4 regions of the Kocuria sp. APC 4018 genome follow, and region 1 is predicted to be linked to each of the others. Evidence: riboswitches for the same ligand, from Rfam matches in the RefSeq annotation. Region 1 holds a riboswitch; each other region holds the start of a gene.
The links. A riboswitch is a leader RNA that binds a small molecule or an ion and turns the genes downstream of it on or off. The one in region 1 is predicted to bind thiamine pyrophosphate.

Region 1 (4,734 bases):
GACCGGCAGATCAACGGGCTGCTGATGTGGGTGGCCCTGCTGACCATGTTCGTGGGCATCCTGGGTGCGCTGGCCCAGATCGACATCAAGCGCATGCTCTCCTTCACGCTCATCAGCCACATCGGCTACATGATCTTCGGGATCGCCGTGGGCACGCCCCAGGCCCTGGCGGCCGTGGTCTACTACATCGCCCACCACATCGTGATCCAGACGAGCCTGTTCCTGGTGGCCGGGCTGATCGAGCGCCGCGGCGGGTCCACCAACGTGGACCGCCTCGCGGGGATGCTGCGGATCTCGCCGCTGCTGGGCGTGCTGTACCTGATCCCTGCGCTGAACCTGGGCGGGATCCCGCCGTTCTCGGGTTTCCTGGGCAAGGTGGGGCTGCTCGAGGCGGGCATCGCGAGCGGCACCTGGCTGGACTACCTGCTGGTGGGTGTGTCCGTGCTCGTCTCGCTGCTCACGCTGCTGGCGCTGATCCGCGTGTGGAACCGCGTGTTCCTGCGCCGCGTGGAGGACGCCGAGTACCCGGATCCCGTGCTGCGGGCCACCACGGCCCAGGGGCACCGCCCGCTCAACTCGCGCGTGGTGACCGGCAACCCGGGCAGCGTGCTGTCCGGCGGCTCCGAGGTGGTCCTGCTGCCCCGGACCATGGTGGGAGCCACTACCGCTCTCGTGGTGGTGGGGGTGGCGCTCACGGTCTTCGCGGGTCCGCTGTTCGACCTCGCGGGCAGCGCCGCGGACAACCTGGTGCACCCGGACCGCTACATCGACGCCGTGCTGGCCCCCGTGGGCGAGGGCGGCGTGAGCGAGGAGGCACCATGAGTACGTCCGCCGTCCGTCGCCAGGCCCGCAACTCCCTGCGGGCCGAGCTGCCGCTGATCCTGTGGCTCGTGGTGGTGTGGGGAGCTCTGTGGGGGGACTGGAGCCCCGGCAACCTGGTCTTCGGGCTGCTGCTGGCCCTGCTGGTCACGCGCACCCTGGTGCTGCCCCCGGTGCGGCTGTCCGGGCGCTTCAACGTGGTGCACTTCGTGCTGTTCGTGGTCACGTTCGTGTGGCAGGTGGCCAAGGCGAGCATCCACGTGTTCCGAGTGGCGCTGGTGCAGGGACCGCGCGTGCACAACGCCGTGCTGCGGGTGCCGCTGCGGCAGAACAACGATCTGCTGATGACCGCCGTGGGGCACACCATGGCGCTGATCCCCGGGTCACTGGTGGTCGAGGTGGACCGGGGGAACGGGATCCTCTACTTCCACGTCCTGGACATCGCCACGCCGGAGCAGGCCGAGGCGTTCCGGCGCTCGGTGCTGGACACCGAGGCCGCCTGGATCCGCATCATGGGCTCGCGGGAGGACCTGGCGCTGCTGCCGGTCAAGGGTGACCCCGACCGCACGGAGGCCACGGGCGCCGTCGAGTCCCCCACCGAAGACATGGACGAGGCCGGGAGCGGGCCCGGAGAGGAGCGGTCATGACCCTGTCCGACGTCGCCGTGTGGGTGTGCGGTGTGATCCTCGCGCTCGCGGCCGCGGGCACCATCTACCGCCTGGCCAAGGGGCCGTCCCTGCTGGACCGGGTGATCGCCACGGACGTCCTCCTGGCCATCGTGGGCGCCGCTCTGGCCGTGGAGATGGTGTACCACCGCCACACGGACAACCTGGTGCTGCTCGTGATCGTCTCCCTCGTGGGGTTCCTGGGCTCGGTCACGGTGGCGCGCAACGTGGGGCTGGACCGCTCATGAACTGGCACACGGTGACGGACGTCGCGGCAGTGGTGTGCCTGGTCGCGGGGACGTTCATGTCGCTCGCGGCCGCGGTGGGCCTCGTGCGCTTCCCCGATCTGCTCTCCCGCATGCATGCGGGCACCAAGCCCCAGGTCTTCGGGCTGCTCCTGCTGCTCACCGCCCTCGCGCTCGCCAGCGGGGAGCCCCGGATGATCCCCCTGCTGGTCCTCGCGTGGATCTTCCAGCTGCTCACGGTCCCGGTCTCCGCGCACATGGTGGGCCGTGCGGCCTACCGTTCCAAGCACCTGCACGAGGAGAACCTCGTGGCGGACGAGCTGCGTGACGTGGTGGCCCGCGCCGGTGAGGACCGGCCCGACTGACGACACACGCGGTGGCGCCACCCGGGCAGGTGACACCACCCCGGCTCACGGGTTCGTATGCTGGGGTGGGAGTACGACGCCGCCGGCCACCACGCGCCGGCGGCACTTTCGAGAACTGAGGAGAATCCCATGAACAAGGCGATGGACATTTTCGGCACGGTGGCCTCCCTGGGCGGCGTGGCCATGGCCAACAAGGCTCTGACCGTGGCGTGGAAGCAGGTCACGGGCAACGAGCCCCCCGCCAAGAACCCGGACGAGGACGAGGCCTGGCGCGACATCATCATCTGGGCCATGATCACCGGTGTGGTGGGCACGGTCATCAAGGTGGGCATTGCCCGCCAGGTGTCCAAGATGCAGTCCGACGACAACGACTCCTCGAAGTCCTCGCAGGCCGAGATCTGAGTCCTGCTCCCGCGGCACTCCCGCCGGCGAGGCCACGCGCTTGGCGCGTCCTCACGGCGGGACTCCGCGGGACCGGGGTGCGGTGCACGGCCCGCACCCCGCACCACAGCGGTCGGCCGGGGCGCCTCGAGCACCCCGGCCGACCGCCGTGGTGGTCTAGACTGGTGGCTCAACGACAGGGGAGCGCCACCGAGGCGCTGAGAGTGCGCGCGAGCGCAGACCCTCGAACCTGATCCGGTTCATACCGGCGCTAGGGAGTCGAGCATCTCAAGAGCCCGTCCGCGGTGCGCGGGGGCTCTTCCCCTCCTGGAACCTTCAGGAGGAGTTCTCATGACGCAGCTCAGCAGCACCCCCACTGGAACCGCACGGGGTACCGCCCGCACGCAGTCCTGGCGGGTCGTGGACATCGTGGTGGCGGCGGTCCTCGCCGCGGCGTGCGCGGTGATCTTCTGGATGTGGTCCAACCTGCTGTACCCCGTGGTCTCCACGGCCGCGGTGGCGTATCCGCCCTCGGCGGGGCTCATCTCGGGCGGCTGGCTCGTGGCGGGCACCCTGGGCGCGCTCATCATCCGCAAGCCCGGCGCGGCCCTGTTCTGCGAGCTGCTCGCGGCGGTGCTGGAGGGCTTCCTGGGAACCCACTTCGGGTGGACCGTGGTGATCTCCGGTCTCGTCCAGGGTCTCGGAGTGGAGCTCGTGTTCCTCCTGACGGGCTACCGCCGCTTCGGCCTGGCCGTGGCCACCGCGGCCGGTGCGCTCTCCGGACTGTTCCTCGGGGCGAGCGAGGACATCATGTACAACTATGAGTGGGCCCTGGACCAGAAGGTCGTCTACGCCGCGCTCACCACCCTCTCCGGTGCGGTGATCGCCGGTGCCCTGATGTGGCTCGTGGTGCGCGCGCTGCAGGCCACCGGGGTGCTGGGGGCCCTGGCCTCCGGCGCCACGCGCCGTCGATGACGGAACCGGCGGGGTCAGCGCCCACGGGTGCGGCCGTGCGGCTGGAGCGGTTCGGGTGGCACTATCCCGGCCGTCAGGATCCGAGCCTCCGTGACGTCACCGCCGTGCTCGAACCCGGGGAGCGCGTGCTGCTGCTGGGGCCGTCCGGCGCCGGGAAGTCCACGCTGCTGCAGGCCCTCGCGGGGGTGGAACAGGATCCGGACGGGCAGTCCCGCTCCGGCGGGCTGAGCGTGGACGGCGTGGACCCACGGGAGGCGCGCGGGGCCGTGGGCTTCATGCACCAGGACCCCGAGACCCAGGTGATCCTCTCCCGCGTGGGGGACGACGTCGCGTTCGGGCTGGAGAACATCTCGGTGCCCCCCGAGCAGATCTGGCCCCGCGTGGACGAGGCGCTCGCGCGGGTGGGGCTGACGCTGCCCCTCGCGCACTCCACCACGGCCCTGTCCGGCGGGCAGAAGCAGCGCCTCGCGCTCGCGGGAGTCATGGCCATGCGACCCCGGCTGCTGCTGCTGGACGAGCCCACCGCGAGCGTGGACCAGGAGGGCGCGGAGCAGCTGTGCCGGGCTGTCTCCGAGGCGGTGTTGCGGGACGGCATCACGCTCGTGGTCGTGGAGCACCGGGTGGCCCTGTGGGAACCCGTGGTGGACCGGGTGATCGTGCTGGACGAGCACGGCCGGGTGGCCTTCGACGGTCCCACCCGCGAGACCCTCCACGACGCCCGCCACCTGCTCCAGGAGCAGGGCACGTGGGTGCCCGGCTGGGTTCCGACCACGCGCGCACCCGCCCCGGCGGACACCCGCGGCCCGGACGCCGGGGAGGTGCTGCTGAGCGCCCGGGACCTCGCCGTCTCCCGCGTGCAGCCGACGCGGCGCGAGATCGCCCGCAGGCGGCGTCGTGCCCGGAAGGCCTGGCGGCGCGGCACGGACGCGGCTGTGGACCCCCTGGACGGCTGGGACGCGCCCGTGGCCGCCGAGGGCATCAGCCTGGACGTCCGCGCGGGCCGTGCGCTCGCCGTGACCGGCGTGAACGGGGCGGGCAAGTCCACCCTGGCGCTGACGCTGGCGGGTCTGCTCGTGCCCGTGCGCGGCACGGTGCGGGCCTCCGCGGCGCTCGCGGACGGCGCGCCGCAGGACCCCTCGCTGTGGGATGGCGGGGAGCTGATCCCGCGCGTGGGCACGGTCTTCCAGCACCCCGAGCACCAGTTCCTGCGTCCCACCGTGCGCGCCGAGCTCGAGTTCGGACCGCGTCAGCTGCTGCGCCGCGCCGGAGCCTCGAAGGACGAGC
Region 2 (4,734 bases), on a different contig from region 1:
GGTGCACAGTTGCCGTCATGATCGCCCCTCGTCAGTGCCTGAACCGCAGTCTTTGAAGTCGTCAGGTACGTGTTTCACGCTACTCCTGGGAGCTGCGAAAGACGGCGAATGGGGCGGGCGGGTCAGCGTATTTCCCGCGTAATTGTCGACGCGTCAATGGTCAGTGCACTGCGCCTGTTTATCAGCAGTCTGAGCAATTCTCGGGATCGTTTTCGGTCGTCGATTCAGTCGCACTGGAGAAGCTGAACCGCTTCAGGGGACAGGGCCCACACGTCGAGGTATGGAACCACCACGTGACCGTCCACCTGCTCGTGCAGCCAGCGGGAGAGCGTGCGCAGCCCAGTGCTGTCACCGGGCGGCAGCTGCACCATGCGGCGGCCCAGGTTGTCGTGGACGAGAAGCGTGCGACCGCTCGCAGCCAGGGCCCGGATCAGGCGCTCGTCGTCGGCGCGGTCACCCAGGGTGCGCGGTGAGTCGTACTCGAACCACAGGACGTCGCAGCGGGAGTCGATGGCGTCCCAGTGGTGCACCAACACGTGGATGTCGAAGCCGTCGATGTCGCTCTTCCACACCACCAGGTCCTCGGGGGCGGGCATGGCCAGCAGCGATGCGGGGGAGACCCAGTCCTCGACGGCGTGCCCGCCGGCGCCCTCCTCCGGCTGGAACCCGCCCGTGGAGCCGGCGCGGCTGAAGGACACCCGCGTGCCCACCGGTCCCACGAACCCCTCCACCACGGTGGCGCGCTCGGCGTGCGCAGCCAGGTTGCGGGCCAGGTAGCCGAGGAACATTGGATCACCTTCGACGCTGATCACCGAGCTCCGTGGGTCCGAAGCGAGGACGGCGGCCGCGGTGTCTCCCACGTTCGCCCCCACGTCGATGACCGCGACGTGCCGGTTCCCGGCCGCGAGCCGGGCGAGCAGGTCGATGGCGTACGCGTCGTACGTGGGATCCCGGCGCTGGTAGTAGGGGAGATTGTGCTCCGGTGGCAGCACGATCTCCACGCCACCGATGGTGTGACGCTGCTCCTGACGGCGCCAGGTCCGCCAGTGCACCCGCACCGGGTTGGTGGCGTGCCCGATCATGCGCCCGATGAAGCGCTTCTTGCGGACGGTCAGGGCCATGGGGGACAAGCCTTTGGTCAGGGGGATGCTGAGGCACGGGCAGGACGGCGCGATCAGGACCGCACGACCCGCCTCGCGCGCCACGATACTGCCACGGGCGTGGCGGCGCCGTGGACGGGCCGCGATCACGGCGGCAAGAGGCCAGCCAAGGGAATGCTGCGGGGTCGCCCTCTCACCGCCGGATGTGTGCTAGACATGTGACCGTCCACACGGGAGCCCCAGACGCGGGGGCTGAGATCGGGCCAGTGCTGCCCGGGACCGTCGAACCTGAACCGGCTCGTACCGGCGTAGGAAGTGAGGAACGGCCTTGCCTTCGCACACCCCCAGCACATCTGCCCCCGAGACCTCTGCGACGTCCGAGACCTCCACGGAGAACGGCCTACAGGACGCCCCCGGGGACAAGACCATCCAGCAGACCGAGCAGCACGAGTCCCACCGCCTGGCGTGGCTGGAGGACACGGAGCACGGCATCCAGGTGCCCGTCACGGAGATCCACCAGCTGGACGCCCCGGACGGCACACCCAACCACCCGCTGCAGGTGTACCGCACGATGGGCCCGGGCAGCGTCCCGGAGGAGGGGCTGGAGCCCTGGCGGGCGCCGTGGATCGAGGAGCGGGACGACACCGAGGTCTACGAGGCCCGCGGCCTCAAGCTCGAGGACGACGGCCGCAGCGCCGTGCGCCGCGGTGTACCGTCCCAGCAGTGGCGGGGGAGGAAGCCGGAGCCCCGGCGGGCCCGGCCCGGCAGGTGCGTGACCCAGATGCACTACGCGCGCCGCGGCGTCGTGACCCCGGAGATGCGTTTCGTGGCGCTGCGGGAGCAGTGCGACGTGGAACTGGTGCGCCAGGAGGTGGCCGCCGGGCGCGCGGTGATCCCGCTGAACGTGAACCACCCGGAGTCCGAGCCCATGGTCATCGGGCGGAAGTTCCTGGTGAAGGTGAACGCGAACATCGGCAACTCGGCGGTGACCAGCTCCATCAGCGAGGAGGTGGCCAAGCTGGAGTGGGCCGCCAAGTGGGGCGCGGACACGCTCATGGACCTCTCCACGGGCAACGACATCCACACCACGCGCGAGTGGATCCTGCGCAACTCCCCGATACCCATCGGCACCGTGCCCATCTACCAGGCGCTCGAGAAGGTGGACGGGGACGCCAACGCGCTCACGTGGGAGATCTACCGGGACACCGTGATCGAGCAGTGCGAGCAGGGCGTGGACTACATGACGGTCCACGCGGGCGTGCTGCTGCGCTACGTGCCGCTGACCGCCGAGCGCGTCACCGGGATCGTCTCGCGCGGCGGGTCGATCATGGCCGGCTGGTGCCTGGCGCACCACCGGGAGAACTTCCTCTACACGCACTTCGACGAGCTGTGCGAGATCTTCGCGCAGTACGACGTCGCGTTCTCCCTGGGCGACGGCCTGCGCCCCGGCTCCATCGCGGACGCCAACGACGCCGCCCAGTTCGCCGAGCTGGACACCCTCGCCGAGCTGACCAAGCGCGCGTGGGAGCACGACGTGCAGGTGATGGTGGAGGGTCCCGGCCACATCCCGCTGCACAAGATCCGCGAGAACGTGGAGCGCCAGCAGGAGCTGTGCGACGGCGCCCCGTTCTACACCCTGGGCCCGCTCGCCACGGACATCGCTCCCGGCTACGACCACATCACTTCCGCGATCGGTGCCACGGAGATCGCTCGCTACGGCACCGCGATGCTGTGCTACGTGACCCCCAAGGAGCACCTGGGCCTGCCCAACCGAGACGACGTCAAGACCGGCGTGATCACCTACAAGATCGCCGCCCACGCCGCGGACATCGCCAAGGGCCACCCGGGCGCCACGGAACGCGACGACGCGCTGTCCAAGGCACGCTTCGAGTTCCGCTGGCGGGACCAGTTCGGGCTGGGGCTGGACCCGGTGACCGCGCAGGAGTACCACGACGAGACCCTGCCCGCCGAGCCCGCCAAGACCGCCCACTTCTGCTCGATGTGCGGGCCCAAGTTCTGCTCCATGCGCATCTCCCAGGACATCCGGGACACCTACGGCAGCGCGGAGAACCAGGCCGCGATCGCCGGGATGCAGCGCAAGAGCCAGGAGTTCCTCGCCGCCGGGGGACAGGTGTACCTCCCGGAACCCACGGTCCGGGGCGAGGAGCCCGTGCGTCCCTGATCTCACCGGCGGGTGTATTGCCTCACACTTGGCGATTTTCTCGGGGTGGCCAGGCATCAAACGGCCCCCGCAGGACTAGCGTTGAGCCCGTGATCAAGGCGTTGTGGTAGGGCGCCGTGGACGGTGGGGCAGGAGTCTGCGCGGCTCCCGATCCACCCCGCGGCGCGCCTGCCCGACCGTGAGCGACCGGGGGTGCCCAGCGGCGTCGTCGGCGGCCTGGGTCTCAACCCGCCCACTCGCCGGACGTCGTGGAGGACGCCATGTGGACCCAATCGCTCGACACCCTGGGCAGCCTGCCCCTGACCGCCCTGGTGGCCGCCATTCCCATTGTCGTGTTCCTCGCGTGCATGATGCTCTTCAAGCTCACGGGCCTGAAGTCGGGTGTCATCGCCCTGGTGGTGCAGGTGCTTGTGGCGCTGTTCGTGTTCCACATGCCCGTGACCGCCGTGGCGGGGGCCGGTCTGCTGGGCCTGCTCACCGCGCTGTGGCCCATCGCGTACATCATCGTGATGGCCGTGTGGCTGTACCGGCTGAGCGTGCGCTCGGGGCGTTTCGACATCATCCGCTCCTCGATCGCGGGGGTGTCCGCTGACCAGCGGATCCAGGTGCTGCTCATCGCCTTCGCGTTCGGCGCGTTCCTGGAGGGCGTGGCCGGGTTCGGCGTGCCCATTGCGATCTGCGCCGCGCTGCTCGTGCAGCTGGGCTTCCCGCCCGTCCGCGCCGCGGTGCTGTGCCTCGTGGCCAACGTGGCGGCGGGTGCCTACGGAGCGATCGGTGTCCCCGTGCTCGTGGGCGCCCAGGTCACCGGCATGGAGGTGCAGGACCTCTCCCGGGCCATGGTGATCCTGCTGCAGCCGCTCACGTTCCTGGTGCCGTTCCTGCTGGTGTGGATGGTGGACGGCCTGCGCGGCCTGCGCGAGACCTGGCTCCCGGCGCTCGTGTCCTCCGCGGTGTTCTGCCTGGTGCAGGGCGGACTGCTGTGGTTCATGGGCCCCGAGCTCGCGGACCTCGCCGCCGGTCTGCTGGCCATGGTGTCCCTGTTCGCGCTGTGCCACGTGTGGTCCCCGCGCCGGGTGTCCCGCGCGCCTGAGGCCCCCGAGACCGCGGAGGCCAGCCACCCCCTCGGAGAGGTGGTGCGCGCCTGGAGCCCGTTCTACATCCTCACCGGCGTGATCCTCGTGTGGTCCATTCCCGCCGTGCAGCACCTGTTCACCAAGGGTGCCCTCGGGTTCACCACCCTCAAGGTGCCCATGCCCGGACTGACCGGCCACGTGACCACCGCCGCGGGCACCGTGGTGAACGCCACCTGGACCTTCTCCATCCTGGGCGCCACCGGCACCGCCATCCTGATCGCGGTTCTCATCACCTTCTTCACCACCCCGCAGCTGCACGTGAAGGAGCTCGTGGAGGAGCTGCGCGGCGCGCTCAAGGCGCTGGGCCCGGCCATCGTGC
Region 3 (4,734 bases), on a different contig from region 1:
GACGTCCGAGCAGCTGGCGGACCGTGGGGTGCTCCGCCTCGATGATCCGCAGGATGGTCCCGTAGCGGCCCTGCGGTCCGGTGAACTCCTCCAGGGGCGGCAGCGGGGGAACGGGTGCGTCCAGGTCCCAGTCGGAGCAGTCCTGCTCCACGAACGTGGAGAGCTGCGCGAGGGACTGCTCCACGGGCAGCAGCCGGTCCACGCGCTCCTGCTTGGCGAGGGCCTCCTCGTGGGTGCGGCCCACGTAGGTGACCAGCCCGGGCATCACGACCACGGCCTCCGGGTCGCGCCCGGCCCGCGCCACCTCCGCCTTGACCGAGGAGTAGTACTCCTGGGCGGCGGGGAGGTCGTAGGCCACGGCGTAGATCCCCTCCGCGAAGTCCCCGGCCAGGGCCTTGCCGGGACCGGACGCACCGGCCTGGAACAGCACCGGCTCGCCCTGCGGGGAGCGCGGGACCGTGAGGGGCCCGTCCACCAGGAAGTGGCGGCCCTCGTGGTCCAGGCGGTGCAGCTTGGAGGGGTCCGCCCACTGGCCCTCGGGGTCCGCGGTGACGGCGTCCTCGTCCCAGCTGGCCCACAGGGCGCGGGCCACCTCCACGAACTCGCGGGCGCGCTCGTAGCGCTCGTCCTTGGGTGGCATGGCCCGATAGCCGTGGTTGCGGGCCTCGTCGTCCCACATGGAGGTCACCACGTTCCAGCCCGCCCGGCCGCCCGAGATGTGGTCCAGGGACGCGAGCATCCGGGCCGCGTGGAACGGCGTGAAGAACGTGGAGGACACTGTGCACACCAGGCCGATGCGCTCGGTGGCGCGCGCCATCGCGGACAGGGCGGTCAGCGGTTCCAGGGACCAGTGGGGTCCGCCGGACACGTCGCCCACGCTGTGGCCGTCCGCGAAGAACACGGCGTCGAACAGGCCGCGCTCGGCGGTCTGCGCGAGCTCCTCGTAGTAGCTGATGTTCGTGAGGCGGTGCACCGAGGAGTTGGGCGCGCGCCACGCGGCCTGGTGGTGGCCGGCGCCGTAGAGGAACGCGTTGAGGTGGAGGCGGCGGGCCATGTCAGTCCATCACCAGCCCGCCGTCGACCACCAGGTTCTGGCCGGTGACCCCGCGGGACCAGTCCGAGGCGATGAACAGGGCGGTGTCCGCGAACTCCTCGGGGGTGGTCACGCGGCCCAGGGGAGTGCCGGCGGCGATGTAGTCGAAGACCTCGTCCGGGGTGGCGGCGCTCGCGTCCGTGGTGCGCAGCAGGCCGCCCGAGATCATGTTCACGGTGATGCCCTGCGGGCCCAGGTCCTTGGCGGCGGTGCGGGTGAGGGAGAGCAGGGCGGCCTTCGCGGCGGTGTAGTCGTGGTAGGGGACCACGGGGTTCTGGAAGAGGTTGGTGCCGATGTTGATGATGCGGCCCTCGCCGGCCTCCGCCATGCCTGGGGTGACCGCCTGCATCACGTTGAGAGCGCCCACCACGGCGCCCTGGAACTGCTGCGTGAGGTTGTCCGCGGTCAGGTGCTCCAGGGTGGGGCGGGCGTCCCCGTTGAAGCTGAAGTCCACCAGGGCGTTGTTCACGGCCACCGTGATCGGCGCGCCGAAGTGCTCCCTGGCCTGGGTGACCATGTCCCGCATCTGCTGCGCGTCGGTCACGTCCGCCTGGACCGCGAGGGCCCTGTCCTCCCCGAGTTCGCTGACCAGCGCACGGGCCCGCTCCTCGCTGGAGTGGTAGTTCACGAGGACGCGCGCGCCCTCCCGCGCGAACGCCCGGCTGAGGTGCTCCCCGAGCCCGCGGGCTCCGCCGGTGACCAGGACGATGGTGTTCTCGATCCGCATGCTCACTCCTGTGGCTCACGGCGAAGAAAGCGGTGCGCCACCTGCGCGGTGCGACCGTGACATCCCTTCGCCAGTACTAACTGGACAGGTTCGACGGGTGTCATCTCAGCCGCCTTGTCCTCGCGCTCCGTGCGCCCGGTGGGCGGGGAGGGAAGGGTGGCGGCACCCCGTGTCACTGGTGGTCAGTGTAGTCAGGGAGGTTTGGCGAGGATCAAGTGAGCGGATTGACCGAGAAGGATGGGGTCGCAGGGAACCCTGATAGGAAAGTGGTGGGACCGATTGGCCGGTGCTGGGCGCGGCGCACGGCAACCAGAACGGAGACGGGTGAATGTCAGACCGAACAGCCGCTTCACGGGCAAGGGACGTTGGATGGGTGCTGTGGTTTGCCGCGTTGCTCGTCTGGATCGCGGGGCTCGTGGCCGAGCGACTCCTGCACTTCGGATCCCTGTCCTGCGAACTGGGCGACGGAAGCTCGATCTACGGTGAGCCGGGGTGGAGCTGGGTGCCACTGGGCCACACGTGCACCTGGGAGAACGTGGGCGGCGTGACGGTCGTGGACGAGCCGTCCATGATGACTCTCGTACCGCTGCTGGTCCTGTTCCTGTGGGGAATCAGCCTGATGACGGCCCGCATCGTTGAGGTGCGGTCGCGCCGCCACTCGCCGTCGTGACTTCTGGCGAAGGGCTCTTTTCAGGAAAGACCGCTTGTCATTTCCTGGCGCGCGGCACCGCCGGCGGATCCCTCCCCGTCTGGAACAAGGGTGACGCGTGGTCCCCGATCATCTGGTTGATAGCTTGAGGCCATGAATATAGCTATGTGGGTGGCCATCATTGTGGGGATTTTCCTGGCGGGCGGTCTGGTCTGGTTCTTCGCCCGAAAGGACGTCTTGGGGTCCGCCGAGGACAAGAAGAGAGGCAACCGCGATTCGACGGATGCTCCGCCTCGCGACCTCTGATCGGGTGCCGGACAACGGCGCAGGTTCTAGGGGTATCAGTCGGGTGCGCCCGCCTCTGCAGCTGGGACCCAAGGTCATGATGGAAAGCACGGGTGCGCCGCATAAAGGCGCCCTGCTACCCTTACTGGCTGGTGTGCCGGGAAGTCTGGTCGGCGGTAATGAGCGTGATGCCCGTCGACACTGGAGTGATCCATGCCCCTGCACCACACGTCCACCCCTGCCCACCGTGAGCCCGGATCCCCGGAGCCCGTGGCGCAGGAAGAGTCCTCCGGCTTCGTCTCGGAGCCCGGTTTCTTCAACCATCCTGAGCCGCCGTGCGAGCCCGACCACCCCTCGGGTGGCGTCCTCTCCCGGCTCCAGGACGTCCTGCGCCGCGAGACCGTGGCTGGCATCCTCCTCGTGGTTGCCGCTGTCATCGCCCTCGTCTGGGCCAACTCGCCCTTTGTGGAGAGCTACTTCGCCCTCCGTGACCTCGAGGTCGGCTACGAGCCGTGGCACCTGAAGCTCAGCCTCGGCACCTGGGCCGCGGACGGACTGCTCGCCATCTTCTTCTTCCTCGTGGGCCTCGAGCTCAAGCGCGAGTTCGTCTCGGGTGATCTGCGGGACCTCCGCAAGGCGGCGGTGCCGATCGCGGCGGCCGTGGGCGGCGTCGTCGTCCCCGCGCTGATCTACGCCGCGGTGAACGCGACGAACCCCGAGACCCTGGGCGGCTGGGCGATCCCCACCGCCACCGACATTGCGTTCGCCGTGGCGGTGCTCGCGATCGTGGGATCGCACCTGCCCAGCGCGCTCCGCCTCTTCCTGCTCACGCTCGCGGTGGTGGACGACCTGCTGGCCATCACCATCATCGCGGTCTTCTACACGGACGAGGTGCACGTGCTCCCGCTGCTCCTCGCGCTCGTCCCGCTGGCCGTGTTCGGGCTGCTGGCGCACCGCTTCCCCCGCTTCTTCGCCCACCGCACGTGGGCCGCGTGGGTGATCCTGGTGCCGCTGGCCGTGATCACGTGGGCCCTGGTCCACGAGGCCGGGATCCACGCCACGGTCGCCGGCGTGCTGCTCGGCTTCGCCGTTCCCGTCATGGGGGCCAGGGCCTCCGGGGAGCCCGTGGAGCTCGCCGAGCACCTGGAGCACCGCGTGCGGCCCCTGTCCGCCGGGTTCGCGGTGCCGGTCTTCGCGTTCTTCTCCGCGGGCGTCGCGGTGGGCGGCTGGGACGGATTGACGACGGCGCTCGCCGCCCCCGTCACGCTCGGCATCATCGCGGGCCTCGTCCTGGGCAAGCCGCTGGGCATCATTGCGGCCACATGGCTCACCACCGTGCTCACCGGGCGGAAGCTGGACCCGTCCTACAAGTGGATCGACCTGGTGGGGATCGCGCTGCTGGCCGGGATCGGGTTCACGGTGTCCCTGCTGATCGCGGAGCTGAGCTTCGACCCGTCCGCGGCCGCAGGGGACCAGGCCAAGGTGGCCGTGCTGACCGCCTCGGTGCTGGCGGCGGTGCTGGCCGGTGGGCTGCTGGCGGTCCGCAACCGCCGGTACCGCAGCGCATCCCTCTCCGCTTGAGGAGGGCTCAGCCCTCCCGCCACCACGCGTCCGCCGGGGTCACCGGCACGGTGCGCTTGTGGCGGGAGCGCAGGAAGATCTGCTCCAGCTTCTCCGCGACCTCCACGGGGACATCCTTGCCCTCGAGGTAGTCGTCGATGTCCTCGTACGTGAGGCCCAGCTCGTCCTCGTCCGTGCGCCCGGGGTTGTCGTTGAGCAGGTCCGCGGTGGGGACCTTCCCGACCAGCCGCTCCGAGGCCCCCAGGTACTCCAGCAGCTGCCGGTTCTGCCGCTTGTCCAGCCCGGCCAGCGGCAGGAGGTCCGCGCCGCCGTCCCCGAACTTGGTGAAGAACCCGGTGATGGACTCCGCCGCGTGGTCCGTTCCGATCACCAGCAGGTTGTGGTCCCCGCCCACCGCGT
Region 4 (4,734 bases), on a different contig from region 1:
GGACCTCGCACCGAACGTGCTGGAGCCGATCACCACCGGGCTGGGCCTGCACCCGGACCAGGTGGTGGCGCACCAGTGGGTGGACAACGGACCGGGGTGGGCCGCGCTGCTGCTCAGCTCCGCGGACGAGGTGCTCGCACTGGAACCCACCTTCGCCGCACTCGGTGCGCACAAGGTGGGAGTGCTCGGCCCCGCCCCCGACAGCGCGGAGCACCGCTTCGAGGTGCGCGCGTTCGTGCCCGGGGCCACCGGGTACGAGGACCCCGTGACCGGCAGCCTCAACGCGGGTCTCGCGCAGTGGCTCGTGCGGACCGGCCGCGCCCCGCAGGACTACACCGCACGTCAGGGCACCCGGATGGGTCGTCGAGGGCTGGTCCGCGTGAGCGCGGATGCGACGGGTGCCGTGCGCGTGGGTGGGCACTGCACGGTGTGCGTCTCGGGGAGCGTGGTCCTGTGAGCACCCGGCTGCACGTGGTCTTCGACGGCCGGTGCGGTTTCTGCACCCGCGCGGTGGGCTGGGTGGAACACCTGGACCGCCACGGACGGATCGAGCTGCACGCGTGGCAGCACCCGGGCGTGCCGGAGCGCTTCGGCCTGACCCCGCAGCAGTGCGACGCCTCGGTCTGGGCGGTCCCCGCCGGGCCCGGGGACCCGCAGGGCGACGGCGGGCTCGCGGTGAGCGGTGCCCGAGCAGTTGCGAGCATCCTTGACACAGCCCTGGGCACACGCTTCTTCGGCGCGCTCTACGGGCTGCCGCTGGTGGCCCGCACCCAGGAGGCCGTCTACCGCTGGGTGGCCGCTCACCGAGGACGCTTTCCGGGCGTCACCCCGTGGTGCGAGCAGCATCCCGGGCAGTGCGGTGCCGTTCGCTGACCGGCGCCTCCCCCGTCAGGCGGGCAGCGCGTCCCGGAGTTCGCGCGCGGCGGCGGTGACATCGGTGGCCTCGGTGACCGCCCGCACCACCACGATGCGCGAGGCCCCGGTGCCGAGCACGGCGGGGAGCCGGGCGGCGTCGACACCCCCGATCGCGAAGAACGGCGTGTCCCCGGCGTGCTCCGCGGCGTAGCGGGGCAGCTCCAGGCCCACCGCGGCCCGTCCCGGTTTGGTGGGGGTCTCCCAGACCGGTCCGGTGCAGAAGTAGTCGAGCCCGGGATCCGCGAGCGCGGCATCCACCTGGGCGGGCGAGTGGCACGAGCGGCCGAGCACCACGTCAGGACCCAGCACCGTGCGGGCCTGCTGCGTGGTGAGATCCCCCTGGCCCACGTGGAACACGTCCGCGCCGGTCAGCAGGGCCACGTCCGCGCGGTCGTTCACCGCAAAGAGCTTGCCGTGCTCACGGGCAACCTCAGCGAGCACCCCGATGGCCTCGATCTCCGCGGCCGCCTCGAGCGTCTTGTCCCGCAGCTGGATGATGTCCGTCCCGCCCGCGTATGCGGCGTGCAGGAACTCCCGCAGGTCACCGCGTTCCCGTCGTGCGGTCACGCACACGTAGAGCCGCGTGTCCCGCAGCTTCTCGCGGCGTCGTCGTCCCTGGTCCTCGATCTGTGCCATGCCGCCATCGTGGCACGAACCGGCACAGGGCGCGCGGCGAGCGATCTGCTCCCCGCGAATTCCCCGGGGACGGGGGCCACGGGGAGGACTAGACTGGCGGCGTCGTCCGGCCGCCCTGCATCGTGCCGCCCGACGAGTTCCACGGGAGCCCGCACCCGTCCGCACGGACCACCGCAGCGGGCTGAGAGGGCGTGAGCCGCCGACCGGTCACCTGACGCGGATCATGCCGCCGGAGGGAGGAAGAGATGCCCGAGAACACGCCCGCCCACGTGGTGGTGGCCGGGGCCGGTCTGATCGGCCTGGCCACAGCGCTCGAACTGCGACGCCGCGGGGTTGCCGTCACCGTGGCCGACCCCCAGCCCGCGTGGGGCGCCACACGTGCCGCGGCGGGGATGCTGGCACCCGTCGCGGAGACCCAGTACGGCCAGGAGCGGCTCTACCCCCTGATGCGCGCGTCCGCCGAGGAGTACCCCGGCTTCGTGGAGCGGGTGGCCGCGGCCACGGGACTCGCCACGGGATACCGCACGGAGGAGACGCTGGTGGTCGCCGCCGACGCCGCGGACGCCCGGTCCCTCTCCGACCTCGCCTCCCACCAGATCGCCTCGGGCATGGACGTGGAGGAGATCTCCACGCGCGAGGCCCGCTCCATGGAACCCGCGCTCGCCCCCAGGCTCGGGGGTGCCGTGCGCATCGTCTCCGACCGTCAGGTGGACCCGCGGATGCTGGCCGCCGCCATGGTCGAGGCCCTCAACGCACCGCACGCCGAGACGCTCGCGGGCGCCGCGGATGCCGGCCCGGTCACCTGGCTGACCCACCGGGTGGAGTCGGTGCAGGTGCCCCGCAAGGGCCCCCGCAGGGTGGAGGGTGTGCTCCTGGACAACGGCGAACGGATCCCCGCGGACGCGGTGGTGGTGGCCTCGGGGCTCACGGCCAACACCATGGGCGGGCTGCCCGAGGACCTGGAGCTGCGGCTGCGACCCGTGTTCGGTGACATCCTGCGGCTGCGCGTCCCCGACTCCGTGCTGGGACCCGGTGAGGAGCACCTGCTGACCCGCACGGTGCGCGCCCAGGTCATGGGCCGCCCGGTCTACATGGTCCCGCGCGTGGACCGCACACTGGTGGTCGGTGCCACCAACCGCGAGGACGGCCGGGAGTCGGTGCTGGCCGGAGGCGTCCACCAGCTCCTGCGGGACGCCCGCGCGGTGGTTCCCGCGATCGACGACTGCGACGTCCTGGAGATGATGGCCCGGGCCCGCCCGGGCACCCCGGACGACCTCCCCTACCTCGGAACCACCTCCGTGGCCGGGCTGGTGATCAGCACCGGGCACTTCCGCCACGGCATCCTGCTGACCCCCGTGGCCTCCCGTCTCGCGGCGGAACTCGTGACCGGGGTTCTGGATCCCGAGGTGGACCACCAGCGGGACGTGGAGTTCCTCGCCGCCACGGATCCGGGGCGCCACTCCCGCCCGAACGACGACCTGCACGACACCACCGACTTCTCGGGAGGACTCGCATGAGCGCCCCTGCACCGCACACACCAGAGGCCGGCGCCGAGCCCGGTTCTCCGGACCCCGGGCGACCGGTGCCCGCCACTGGCGAGCCCCACGCGCCGCGGCAGGACGTCGGTCCGGGCACCGCGAGCATCAACGGCTCCCCGGTGGAGGTCCACGAGGGGTTCACCCTCACCGATGCGGTGGCACAGCTGACAGGCCGGGAGATCACGCCGCAGGGCACCGCCGCGGACGGGCACCCCCTGGGGATCGCCGTGGCCGTGGACGACACCGTGGTCCCCCGCTCCCTGTGGGCCACCACCTCCGTGGCACCGGGGCAGTCCGTGGAGGTCGTCACCGCGGTGCAGGGAGGCTGAGCATGACGGACAAGGATCTGGGCACAGCGCCGCTGACGGTGGCCGGGGTGGAGCTGACCTCACGGCTCATCATGGGCACCGGCGGTCTCACGGACCTCGCCATGCTCGAGCGCGCCCTGCTGGCCTCCGGCACCGAGCTGACCACGGTGGCCCTGCGTCGCTTCTCCCCCGGCCCGTCGCGGCCGGGTGCCGCCTCCGTTCCCGGTGGCTCCGGAGCGGGGGTGGACGGAGGCGGCCCGCGCGGAACGGGAGCCACCGGTGGGACGGGTGCGGCGGCGTCGTCGTCGGGGGCCCCGCAGGACAGCCTGTACGGAATCCTGCGCCGCCACGGCATCCGGGTGCTGCCGAACACCGCCGGGTGCTACACGGCCCGGGACGCGCTGCTGACCGCAGAGCTCGGACGCGAAGCGCTGGAGACGGACTGGGTCAAGCTGGAGATCATCTCCGACGAGGACACCCTGCTGCCGGACGGCGTGGAGCTGCTGGACGCCACCGAGAAGCTCGTGCGGCGCGGCTTCAAGGTTTTCGCGTACACGTCCGACGACCCCGTGCTCGCGCTGCGCCTCGAGGACGCCGGGGCCAGCGCCGTGATGCCCCTGGGTGCGCCGATCGGCACGGGACTAGGCGTCCTGAACCCCCACAACATCGAGCTGATCGCCTCGCGTGCCGGCGTGCCCGTGGTGCTGGACGCCGGCATCGGCACGGCGTCCGAGGCGGCGCTGGCCATGGAGCTCGGGTGCGACGCCGTGCTGCTCGCCTCTGCGGTGACCCGCGCCCAGGACCCGGTGGCCATGGCCCACGCCATGAAGCACGCCGTGCAGGCTGGTCTGCTCGCGCGCGGCGCGGGACGGATCGCACGTCGCACCCACGCTCTGGCGTCCTCGCCCATGGCCGGGCGGATCGGCGCGGGCGAGGACGCTCCCCGCGGGGACTGGCCCGCCCGGTCCGTGGCCGAGGCCGCGGGGGACGTCACCCGATGAGTGCTCCCTCCCCGTTCGACCCCCTGGTGGAACCGGCCGCAGATCTCACCCGCGAGGAGCTCGAACGGTACTCGCGCCACCTCACGCTCACGCAGTTCGGCCCGGAGGGACAGCGTCGGCTCAAGAACGCGCGCGTGCTCGTGGTCGGCGCCGGCGGCCTGGGCGCACCCGCACTGCAGTACCTTGCGGCCGCCGGTGTGGGAACCCTGGGCGTCGTGGACGACGACGTCGTGTCCGTCTCCAACCTGCAGCGCCAGGTGATCCACACTGTGGGGGACGTGGGACGGCCCAAGGTGGACTCCGCCGCGGACGCCGTAGCCCGTCTCAACCCGCTGG

Region 2: another riboswitch for thiamine pyrophosphate. It lies ahead of thiC (phosphomethylpyrimidine synthase ThiC); the one in region 1 lies ahead of QL985_RS04345 (ECF transporter S component).
Region 3: another riboswitch for thiamine pyrophosphate. It lies ahead of QL985_RS11255 (3-oxoacyl-ACP reductase); the one in region 1 lies ahead of QL985_RS04345 (ECF transporter S component).
Region 4: another riboswitch for thiamine pyrophosphate. It lies ahead of thiO (glycine oxidase ThiO); the one in region 1 lies ahead of QL985_RS04345 (ECF transporter S component).

What each region holds. Positions count from the first base shown of each region.
Region 1 covers NZ_JASDCY010000014.1:32,025-36,758, forward strand. Annotated here, with positions in the region: gene QL985_RS04320 (Na+/H+ antiporter subunit D) at 1-822, shown strand, start outside; gene QL985_RS04325 (Na+/H+ antiporter subunit E) at 819-1,466, shown strand; gene QL985_RS04330 (monovalent cation/H+ antiporter complex subunit F) at 1,463-1,732, shown strand; gene mnhG (monovalent cation/H(+) antiporter subunit G) at 1,729-2,094, shown strand; gene QL985_RS04340 (DUF4235 domain-containing protein) at 2,224-2,496, shown strand; TPP riboswitch at 2,664-2,770, shown strand; gene QL985_RS04345 (ECF transporter S component) at 2,827-3,450, shown strand; gene QL985_RS04350 (ATP-binding cassette domain-containing protein) at 3,447-4,734, shown strand, end outside.
Region 2 covers NZ_JASDCY010000041.1:12,297-17,030, forward strand. Annotated here, with positions in the region: gene QL985_RS08355 (succinate dehydrogenase cytochrome b subunit) at 1-19, opposite strand, end outside; gene QL985_RS08360 (hypothetical protein) at 225-1,121, opposite strand; TPP riboswitch at 1,321-1,432, shown strand; gene thiC (phosphomethylpyrimidine synthase ThiC) at 1,528-3,282, shown strand; gene QL985_RS08370 (L-lactate permease) at 3,543-4,734, shown strand, end outside.
Region 3 covers NZ_JASDCY010000080.1:407-5,140, forward strand. Annotated here, with positions in the region: gene QL985_RS11250 (LLM class flavin-dependent oxidoreductase) at 1-1,054, opposite strand, end outside; gene QL985_RS11255 (3-oxoacyl-ACP reductase) at 1,056-1,820, opposite strand; TPP riboswitch at 1,866-2,000, opposite strand; gene QL985_RS11260 (hypothetical protein) at 2,194-2,490, shown strand; gene nhaA (Na+/H+ antiporter NhaA) at 2,968-4,335, shown strand; gene nadE (ammonia-dependent NAD(+) synthetase) at 4,343-4,734, opposite strand, start outside.
Region 4 covers NZ_JASDCY010000018.1:4,862-9,595, forward strand. Annotated here, with positions in the region: gene QL985_RS05095 (PhzF family phenazine biosynthesis protein) at 1-457, shown strand, start outside; gene QL985_RS05100 (DUF393 domain-containing protein) at 454-873, shown strand; gene thiE (thiamine phosphate synthase) at 889-1,551, opposite strand; TPP riboswitch at 1,683-1,806, shown strand; gene thiO (glycine oxidase ThiO) at 1,797-3,068, shown strand; gene thiS (sulfur carrier protein ThiS) at 3,134-3,418, shown strand; gene QL985_RS05120 (thiazole synthase) at 3,421-4,398, shown strand; gene moeB (molybdopterin-synthase adenylyltransferase MoeB) at 4,395-4,734, shown strand, end outside.